Linked DNA regions of Alloyangia pacifica. The main gene of each other region encodes a partner of the protein of the gene in region 2 in a complex. Links are inferred from orthologs where the notes say so. Each region holds a gene or a part of one and is shown on either strand. Other genes may lie near its edges.

The links. The genes of interacting proteins can lie anywhere in the genome.
Region 1: the proteins of tldD (region 2) and CEW88_RS13950 are in contact, whole or in part, in a solved structure (PDB 5NJ9), measured with the Escherichia coli proteins. The link is inferred for Alloyangia pacifica from one-to-one orthologs.

Annotation. Positions count from the first base shown.
Region 1 is NZ_CP022190.1:203,111-207,558, reverse strand. The notes cover bases 944-3,785. They hold CEW88_RS13950 (TldD/PmbA family protein), read right to left. Parts: upstream 3,131-3,785; coding sequence 1,757-3,130; downstream 944-1,756. Other genes in these bases: CEW88_RS13945 (phosphodiester glycosidase family protein), read right to left, coding at 3,190-3,785; CEW88_RS13955 (inositol monophosphatase family protein), read right to left, coding at 964-1,770. Outside these bases: CEW88_RS13965 (3-deoxy-D-manno-octulosonic acid transferase), read right to left, coding at 1-597; CEW88_RS13960 (DUF4170 domain-containing protein), read right to left, coding at 603-845; more of CEW88_RS13945, read right to left, coding at 3,786-3,951; 30S ribosome-binding factor RbfA, read right to left, coding at 3,948-4,370.
Region 2 is NZ_CP022189.1:2,221,843-2,226,312, reverse strand. Bases 641-3,504 are described here. They hold tldD (metalloprotease TldD), read left to right. Parts: upstream 641-1,293; coding sequence 1,294-2,715; downstream 2,716-3,504. Other genes in these bases: dprA (DNA-processing protein DprA), read left to right, coding at 2,889-3,504; coxB (cytochrome c oxidase subunit II), read right to left, coding at 641-1,107. In the rest of the region: cyoE (heme o synthase), read right to left, coding at 1-134; more of coxB, read right to left, coding at 202-640; more of dprA, read left to right, coding at 3,505-4,040; topA (type I DNA topoisomerase), read left to right, coding at 4,195-4,470. UniProt on the Escherichia coli protein: Metalloprotease involved in CcdA degradation. Suppresses the inhibitory activity of the carbon storage regulator (CsrA).

The DNA.
Region 1 (4,448 bases), on a different replicon or contig from region 2:
TTCCTCGTAGAGCTTCTCGTTGCAGTCGAGCGGCGGGGCGCTGTCGGTGAGCGGACCGAGCGTCGGCATGACGCTCTCCTCGACCCCTGCGCGGCGGAGGCGACGACGGGCCGGCTCGTCCACCGGGCAGATGCGATCAAAAAAATGCAGCGTCGCGGCGGTGGGATCGGGCACCCAGCTGGGCGCGGGGCTGGTCCAGGGCGCGTCGCGCGCGTCGAGCAGCACCAGCCGAGTGCCGATCTGTTGCAGCCTCTGCAGCAGCGCCGGGCGCAACTCCTGCCCGGTCCAGAAGCCGAGCTGCGGGCGCCAATGCGCGACGAAGGCGGCGATCTCGGACGGACTCTCGCCGGGCAGATCGGCATGCAAAGCGCCCTCGGGCGCGTGGTCGGGCTCGCCGGTGATCAGCAGCCCCAGTTCGGGACGCTGGATTTTCATCCGGGTTGCCAGCGCCGAGAGGGCCCGGGCCGAGCCCGGGCCTCCGGCGTGCAACCAGAGCAGCGCCCCGTCGGGCCGGGCGCGGGGCGCCGAGCCCGGCGTCGCCCCGCGGCCACGCGCATAGGCCATGTAGGCCGACAGGGAGAACGGCCTGCGCGCCATGGGTGTCAGCCGAGTTCTTCGGTCGCGGAGACCTCGGTTTCCTCGTCCCGCAGGCGGTGGATGTGGGCGATGAAGTAGCGCATGTGGGCGTTGTCCACGGTGCGCTGCGCCTCGGCCTTCCAAGCGTCGTAGGCAGAGGCGTAATCGGGGAACATGCCGACGATGTGGATGTCGTTCACGTCCTTGAAGACGGACTTCTCGGGGGTGACGAGCTCGCCGCCGAAGACGAGGTGGAGACGTTGGGGCATGGGGGGTCCTTTCCCGTACAGACGCGCGCAACCTACTTTCTGCACCCGCAGCGTCAAGATTCTACCGCAGGTCAGCGTTACGCCGCTGGTTCACATGTCTATGGAAGGCTCGGAACGATCAAAGCGCCAGCGTCAGCCGCCCCATGATGTCGGCGTGCAGCGCCGGGTTGGCGGCGACCACTCCGGGATGCTGCGGGTGGCGGGCGTTGAACCTTAGCGGGCGCCCGAGCCGGTCCGTGACCCTGGCCCCGGCTTCCTGCAGCAGCAGCGTTCCGGCAGCGATGTCCCACTCCCAGGTCGGGCGAAAGGTCAGCATGGCATCAAAGCGCCCCTCGGCCACCAGCCCCAGCCGGTAGGCGAGCGAGGGACGATGCGCGCGGCGGATCGGCGGCAGCGGCACGCGCCAGTAGGGGCTGTCGATCACCGGTCGCGGGGCCAGCACTTCGGCGTCGTCCAGCGTGCCGGTCAGGGTGGTGCGCAGCGGTACGCCGTTCAGCACCGCGCCCTGTCCGAGCGCGGCGCTATAGAGCAGGTCCCGCTTCGGAAGATAGATGGCGGCTGCGGTGATCACGCCGTTCTCGGCCACCGCCAGCGAATGCGCCCAGGTGTCCTCTCCGGCGATGAACGAGCGGGTGCCGTCGATGGGATCGACGATGAACACCCGCTCGGCGGCGCGGCGCGCGGCATTGTCGACGCTTTCCTCCGACAGCCAGCCGTAATCCGGCTGGGCGCTGCGCAACAGCTCTTCGAGCCGGGCGTTGACCGCGAGATCGGCGGCGGTCACGGGGCTGCCGTCGGCGGCCTTGTACCGGACATCGAGCGCGTCCCCGGTGAAGGAGAGCGCAATCTCGCCCGCCGCGCGGGCCGCGCGCTCGAGCAGCGCGCGATCGGCGGCGTGACCCGGAGCGGGATCACTCGCCGGCAAGCGTCAGCCCCTCGACCAGCAGCGAGGGCACGACCCGCGACAGCCAGGGCCGGGCGTCGTTCGACGGCACCAGCGCGCGCAGCATCTGCCGCAGGTTGCCAGCGATGGTGACCCCCGAGACGGGATAGGCGATCTCGCCGTTTTCCACCCACCAGCCTGCGGCGCCGCGCGAGTAGTCGCCGGTGTTGGGGTTGATCGTCGCGCCGATCATCGACGTCACCACCAAGCCGCGGCCCATCTCGGCGATGAGCTGCTCGGGCGATTTGTCGCCCTGCGTCAGCTCGAGGTTCCAGGCGGTCGGCGAGGGCCCCGACGAGGTGCCGCGCGCGGCGTTGCCGGTGGGCGCCATGCCCAGCTTGCGGGCGGTGGCGAGATCGAGCGACCATCCCGTCAGCACGCCATCCTTGACGAGCGCGCGGCGCTGCGTCGGCAGCCCCTCGGCATCGAAGGGGCGCGAGCCCGAGATGCGCGGGCGGTGCGGGTCCTCGATCAGCGAGATGCCGTCCGGCAGCACCGGCTCGCCGAGCGCGTCGCGCAGCCAGGACCCGCCTCGCGCCACTGAGGCGCCATTCGCGGCGGCCACCAGGTGACCGATCAGCGAAGACGCAATGCGCTCGTCAAAGAGCACCGGGTAGGCCCCGGTCTTGGGCTTGCGCGGGTTCAACCGGTCGAGCGCCCGGGTCGCGGCGCGGTGACCAATTTCGGCGGGGCTGCGCAGGTCGGACTGGAACGTGCGGCTGTCGCCGTCGTAGTCGCGCTCCATCCCCAGCCCGCTCCCGGCGATGGCAACGCAGGAGGTCGAGCGGGCGGTGCGCGCATAGCCTCCGGCAAAGCCGTTGCTGGCCGCGAGGAACACTCGCTGCGCGTCGTAGGAGGCCGAGGCCGACTGCACCTGGCTCACGCCCTCGACCGCCAGCGCCGCCGCCTCGGCTTCGAGGGCATCGCGCTGCAGCGCATCGGGCGCAGGGTCGGCGGACGGATCCGCCAGCTCGAGTGCATCCAGATCCCAGCCGGTCGCCAGCTGCGACGGATCGGCAAGCCCGGCGAAGGGATCCTCGGGCGCCTCGCGCGCCATCGCCACGGCGCGTTCGGCCAGGGCCGCCAGCGTCGCGGGCTTCACATCCGAAGTCGAGACCACCGCGCTGCGCTGGCCAAGCAGCACGCGCAGGCCGACGTCGACGCCCTCGGAGCGCTCGGCGTGCTCCAGAGCGCCGGCGCGCACGTCGATGCTGAGCGAGGTGCCGTCGATGGCAATGGCGTCCGCCGAGTCTGCGCCGGCCTTGCGCGCGGCCTCGAGCAGCTGCGCGGTCAGCCCCTGCAGGTCCCGGGCCGCCGGGTGGTTGCGCTCTGTGCCGTCCATGTCGCCTCCGGTATGTCGTCAAGTTGATTTGGTGGGCCGCGGAGCTTGCCCCCACCGCCTTACTCGGCCGGAACCACCACGCCGATGAGCGGCCCAAGCGTCCGTCCAATGTCTGTCCTGCCGACCTCCGGCGCGAAGAGCCGCGAGACGTTGCCATCGAAGAACAGCGCGTTGGGCATCTTCAGCCCGTCCCGGAACAGCGTGCCGAACTCGTAGAAGCTCACCGGCTCCTCGGAGATGGCAAAAACCAGCGTCTTGCCGTCGGCCGTGGTGCCGACCCCGTTGCGGATGTAGCGCGAGTTGCTGTCGGGCAGGAAGCGCGGGTGCAGCTCGCCGTCGATCACCAGCATCGGCCCCGACTGCGTGGCATAGCGGCAGTCGGGCTTGCGGGTGAGAAAATCGCGGGTCTCATACACCTGCGCCTCGCCGGCGCCGATGCAGAGCACGCCGTTCGGCAGCATGCCGAAATTGCCGGGCCCGGGGCTGGAGATGACGCGCATCTCCTCCTGGCCGTTCTCGACGTAATGGCCGACCGGCGCGCGGTCCTCGTGGTACATGCCGGCGTTCATCGCAAAGGCCAGCCTCTCGCCCTTTTGGCGCAGCGCGGCGTCGAGGGTCGAGAAATGTCCCCAGACCGTGCCGTCGGGCGCGCGCAGGAAGGTGCGCAGGTCCTCGTCGGCGCCCACGGTGCAGAGCGTGTAGCGCTTGCCCTCGTGGCTGGCACCCTCGCAGCTGACGGCCCCCGCTTGCGACGGCAGCAGCGACGGGAGCAGCGCCGCAGCCGCAAGCGCCAGCGCAGTGAAGCCCGCGCGAAGCCTCACGCGTCGTCGTCCCCGTCCGCGTCCTGTCCCTCGACGTCGCGGCGCACGGCCTCCTGCGAGAACAGGCGGCGGGTCTCGTCGAGCCGGTCGAAGGTCTCATCGTGGCGGAAGCGCAGCTCCGGCGCGTATTTCAGCGTCAGCTCCTTCGAGACGAGGCGGCGCAACTCGGATTTGTTGCGCTCGAGCAGCTCGAACATATTGCCTTCCTGCTTGCCGCCGAGCGGCACGACATAGGCGGTTGCAACCTTGAGATCGGTAGAGACCCGAACTTCGCCGACGGTGATCGAAAGCCGGTTCAGCTCGGGGTCGTGCACCTCGCCGCGGTTGAGCACGTCCGCCAAGGTGCGGCGAATGAGTTCGCCGACACGAAGCTGTCTCTGGCTGGGGCCGGAGCCCTCGTGGAATCTGTTCTTTGCCATGGCGCAGACATAGGCGCCTTGCGGGGATTTGCCAAGAACGCGAACGCATAGCGGTGCCAGCGCAGGGAGGCGGCGCGC
Region 2 (4,470 bases):
AGGCCGACGAAGGCGGTGAAGACCACCAGCGTCATGACGCGCGGCTTGAGCAGGGCGAAATAATCGCCGAACTGCGCGTCGTACTCGGACACGCGGGCTGCCTGGGCTGCGGGATTGGTGGTGAGGTCGCTCATCTGGGTCTCGATTCAGGTCTTGGAAACGCGCCCTCCTCCTCGGGGCGCGCCTCCGTGGTGTAAAGAGTTACGACGCGGCGAGGAACTGGCGCACGTCGACGTAGCCGCCCTCGTCCTGCGAGGCGGCGAGCCAGGCGTCGTAGACCTCCTGGCTGACCACCTTGACGGTGATCGGCATGTAGGCGTGGCTGATGCCGCAAAGTTCCGAGCACTGGCCGAAGAACACGCCTTCGCGCTCGGGCTTGAACCACAGCTCGGCGATGCGGCCCGGAACGGCGTCCTGCTTCACGCCGAAGGCGGGGATGGTCCAGGAGTGGATCACGTCGGCCCCGGTCACCTGCATGACCACGGTCTTGCCCACGGGCACGACCACGGCGCTGTCGGTGGCGAGCAGGAACTCGCTGTCGCTGTAGCCGGCTTCCTGCAGCTGGGCAGAGACCTCGGGGTTCATGCGGTTGTCGCCGCCGGTGGCCGGCGCACCGATCATGTAGCCTTCGTAGCCGAGGTCGGTGCCAACGTATTCATAGCCCCAGTACCACTGGTAGCCGGTGACCTTGATGACCACGTCGCCCTCGGGGATTTCCTGCTGCTTGAACAGCACCGGCAGCGAGAAGGCCCCGATCACCACGAGAATCACGATCGGACCAAGGGTCCAGGCGATCTCCAGCGGCGAATTGTGCGTGAAGCTTTTGGGGTTCGGGTTCGATTTCCTGTTGAAGCGCACCGCGGCGAAGGCCAGCAGCGCGATGACCAGGATGCAGATCGCGGTGATGATGACCAGCAGCATCCCGTCGAGCCAATGAAGATCGCGCGCCAGCTCGGTCGCGGCGGGCTGGAAGCCCACGCCGCCGGCCTGCGGGTGGCCGACCAGCTCCAGCGAGTCCTGCGCCATGGCGGGCGCGGCCTGCACAGCGGCGAGGGCTGCGGCGAGGGTGCCGGTGGCGCGGCCCGTCAGCATCGATAGTTTACGCATGTATCACCTGATCCGGTTGTCATTCTTCTCTGCGGACAGGAGGATTCACCCCCGAGCCGCCGCCCGAAGAGCCTCCTCCCTGTTGTTGTGGACTTTAAAAAGCACATTGCGCCCATCAAATAAAGATGAACGCTTGCGGCAAAAGCGCACTTTTTTGATCCAGATCAAATCTAAAAGGATGATCCCATGAGCGAAAGCCCCTTCCGGCCCTTTGAAACGGCCCTCGATCTGGACCGCACACTGGGGCAGCTGCGTAATGCTGTCGCGGGGGCGGATGACGGCGAATTGTTCCTCGAACGCCGCCGCGGCGAGGCTTTGGTGCTCGACGACGGGCGAATCAGGACCGCCAGCTACGACGCCTCCGAGGGATTCGGCCTGCGCGCGGTGCGTGGCGAGGTGGCGGGCTACGCCCATTCCACCGAGATCTCAGAACAGGCGATCACCCGCGCCGTCGAGACCGCCCGTCTTGCGGTCGGCGATGGCGGCGGCGTCCTCGCCCCGCCGCCCGCGGGCACCAACCGCAAACTCTACACTGACGCAGATCCGATTGCGGGGCACAGCTTCTCGGTCAAGCTCGAGACGCTGCGCGAGATCGACGCCTTTGCCCGCGACCTCGATCCGCGGGTGGTGCAGGTGACGGCCACCATCGCCGCGTCGTGCCAAGAGGTCGCGATCCTGCGGCCCGAGGGCGGGCTGGTCTCGGACGTGCGGCCGATGACGCGCGTCACCGTGTCCGTCATCGTCGAGGAGAACGGCCGGCGCGAGCAGGGGGCGGCCTCGGGCGGCGGGCGCTACCTGCTGGACGGGCTGCTGGAGCCGTCGGCCTGGCAGGCGCAGGCGCGCGAGGCGCTGCGCGTGGCGCTCGTCAACCTGCGGGCCGAGGATGCGCCCGCCGGGGTCATGGACATCGTGCTCGGGCCGGGCTGGCCGGGCATCCTTCTGCACGAGGCAGTGGGCCACGGGCTCGAGGGCGACTTCAACCGCAAGGGCAGCTCGGCTTTCGCCGGCCTGATGGGCCAGCGCGTTGCGGCACCGGGCGTTACGGTGGTCGACGACGGCACTCTGCCGGATCGCCGCGGCTCGATCTCGGTGGACGACGAGGGCACGCCCTCGGCGCGCAACGTGCTGATCGAGGACGGCATCCTCGTGGGCTACATGCAGGACCGGCAGAACGCCCGGCTGATGGGGGTCGCGGCCACCGGCAACGGTCGCCGCGAGAGCTATGCCCATGCGCCCATGCCGCGGATGACCAACACGATCATGGAGGGCGGTGCCGCCGACCCGCAGGACATCGTGGCGGACCTCAAGGACGGCATCTGGGCGGTGGGCTTCGGCGGCGGCCAGGTGGACATCACCAACGGCAAGTTCGTCTTCTCCTGCACCGAGGCCTACCGGGTGAAGAACGGCAAGGTCGGCGCCCCGGTGAAGGGCGCGACGCTGATCGGCGACGGGGCGACCGCGCTGCAGCACGTGCGGGCGCTGGGGAATGACATGGCGCTCGACCCGGGTATGGGCAATTGCGGCAAGCAGGGGCAATGGGTGCCGGTGGGCGTGGGCCAGCCGACCGTGATGATCGGCGGGCTGACCGTGGGCGGCGCCGGCAGCTGAGGCCCGGCGCCGCGCAGCGGGCGCGGGGCTGGGTTCGGGGCGAGGGGCGCTGCCCCTCGCGCTCCCCGGAACGCTTGGCCCAGGACGACAGGGCGGACGCCGTGCAGCGCGGCGCTTCATGCTTGCTTAACCAGTCATCGGGTAGAGAGGATCTCGCAAGAGGCGGGATCAGGATGACCGGGCCCAGACAGACTTCCAACCACCCCCCACTCCCACCCACCACGGAAGCCGACCGGCTGGACTGGCTCCGTCTCTTGCGCTCGCGCCGAGTGGGGCCATCGACCTTCTGGCGGCTGCTGTCGGAACATGGAACGGCCGCGGCGGGGCTGGCGGCGCTGCCTGCTGTGGCGGCCGAGGCCGGTGTCGAGGACTACAGGACCTGTCCCGCGGGCGTGGTCCTGGCCGAACTCGAGGCCGGCACGCGTGCCGGGGCCCGATTGGTGTTTCGTGGCGGGCCGGACTACCCGCCCGCGCTTGCCGAGCTGGAGGATGCGCCGCCGCTGCTTTGGGTGATCGGGCAGGGACCGCTGCTGCGCCGCCCCACCGTCGCGCTGGTGGGCGCACGCAATGCCTCGTCGCTCGGGGCCCGCACGGCGCGGCTGCTGGCGCGCGGGCTTGCCGAGGCTGGCTGGCTGGTGGTGTCGGGTCTGGCGCGCGGCATCGACGCCGAGGCGCACCGCGCGGCGCTGGAGGGTGCCGGCGGCGGCACGGCGGCGGTCATGGCTGGCGGCGTCGACGTCATTTACCCCAAGGACAACGCGATGCTTGCCGCCGAGATTCGGGCGCGCGGTGTGCTGCTGTCCGAGCAGCCCATGGGCGTGCAGCCGCAGGCCCGGCATTTCCCGACACGCAACCGCATCGTCTCGGGCATGGCTCGGGGTGTCGTGGTGATCGAGGCGGCGGTGAAGTCTGGCTCGCTGATCACCGCGCGCTGCGCGCTCGACCAGGGGCGCGAGGTCCTGGCGGTGCCGGGCCATCCGCTCGACGGGCGGGCCGGGGGCTGCAACCTGCTCTTGCGGGACGGCGCCCAGCTGGTGCGCCATGCCGAAGACGTGATCGAAGCGCTGGCCCGGCCGGAGCCGCCCGACCTCGTGGAGGTGATCGAGGAGATTCCTGCGCCGCCGCCCGAGCGCCGCAGCCGGGCCGAGACGCTGGCACTGCATCAGCGCATCCTCGACCGGCTCGGACCAGTGCCGGTGCCCGAGGATCAGGTGATCCGCGACCTTGGCGGCGCGGTCGGGCAGATCGCCCCGGCGCTCACCGATCTGGAGCTCGAGGGCCGGCTTGAACGCCGTCCCGGCGGGCTGCTCAGCCGCCCTTCCTGATCCCGGGTTCCGCGCCAGATCGCGGCAATCTTCCTTTGTTGCAAGGGGCCCGCGAGCGTCCCACATTGACATTTCCCCCTTGCGTCCCACATGTTGCGCCGCCATAGCGGCAGGCAAGCCGTTTTGAGCACAGCGTTGCAATGAGGTCTCATTAATGCCCGTCGTCGTCGTCGAATCCCCGGCCAAGGCCAAGACAATCAACAAGTATCTGGGATCCGACTACACGGTGCTCGCCTCCTACGGTCACGTGCGCGACCTGCCGGCCAAGGATGGATCGGTCGACACGGAGCACGACTTCGACATGACCTGGGAGATCGGCAGCGACTCGCGCAAGCACGTCGCCGCCATCGCCGAAGCGCTGAAAAACGACAACGCGCTCATTCTCGCGACCGACCCCGATCGCGAGGGCGAGGCAATCTCATGGCACCTG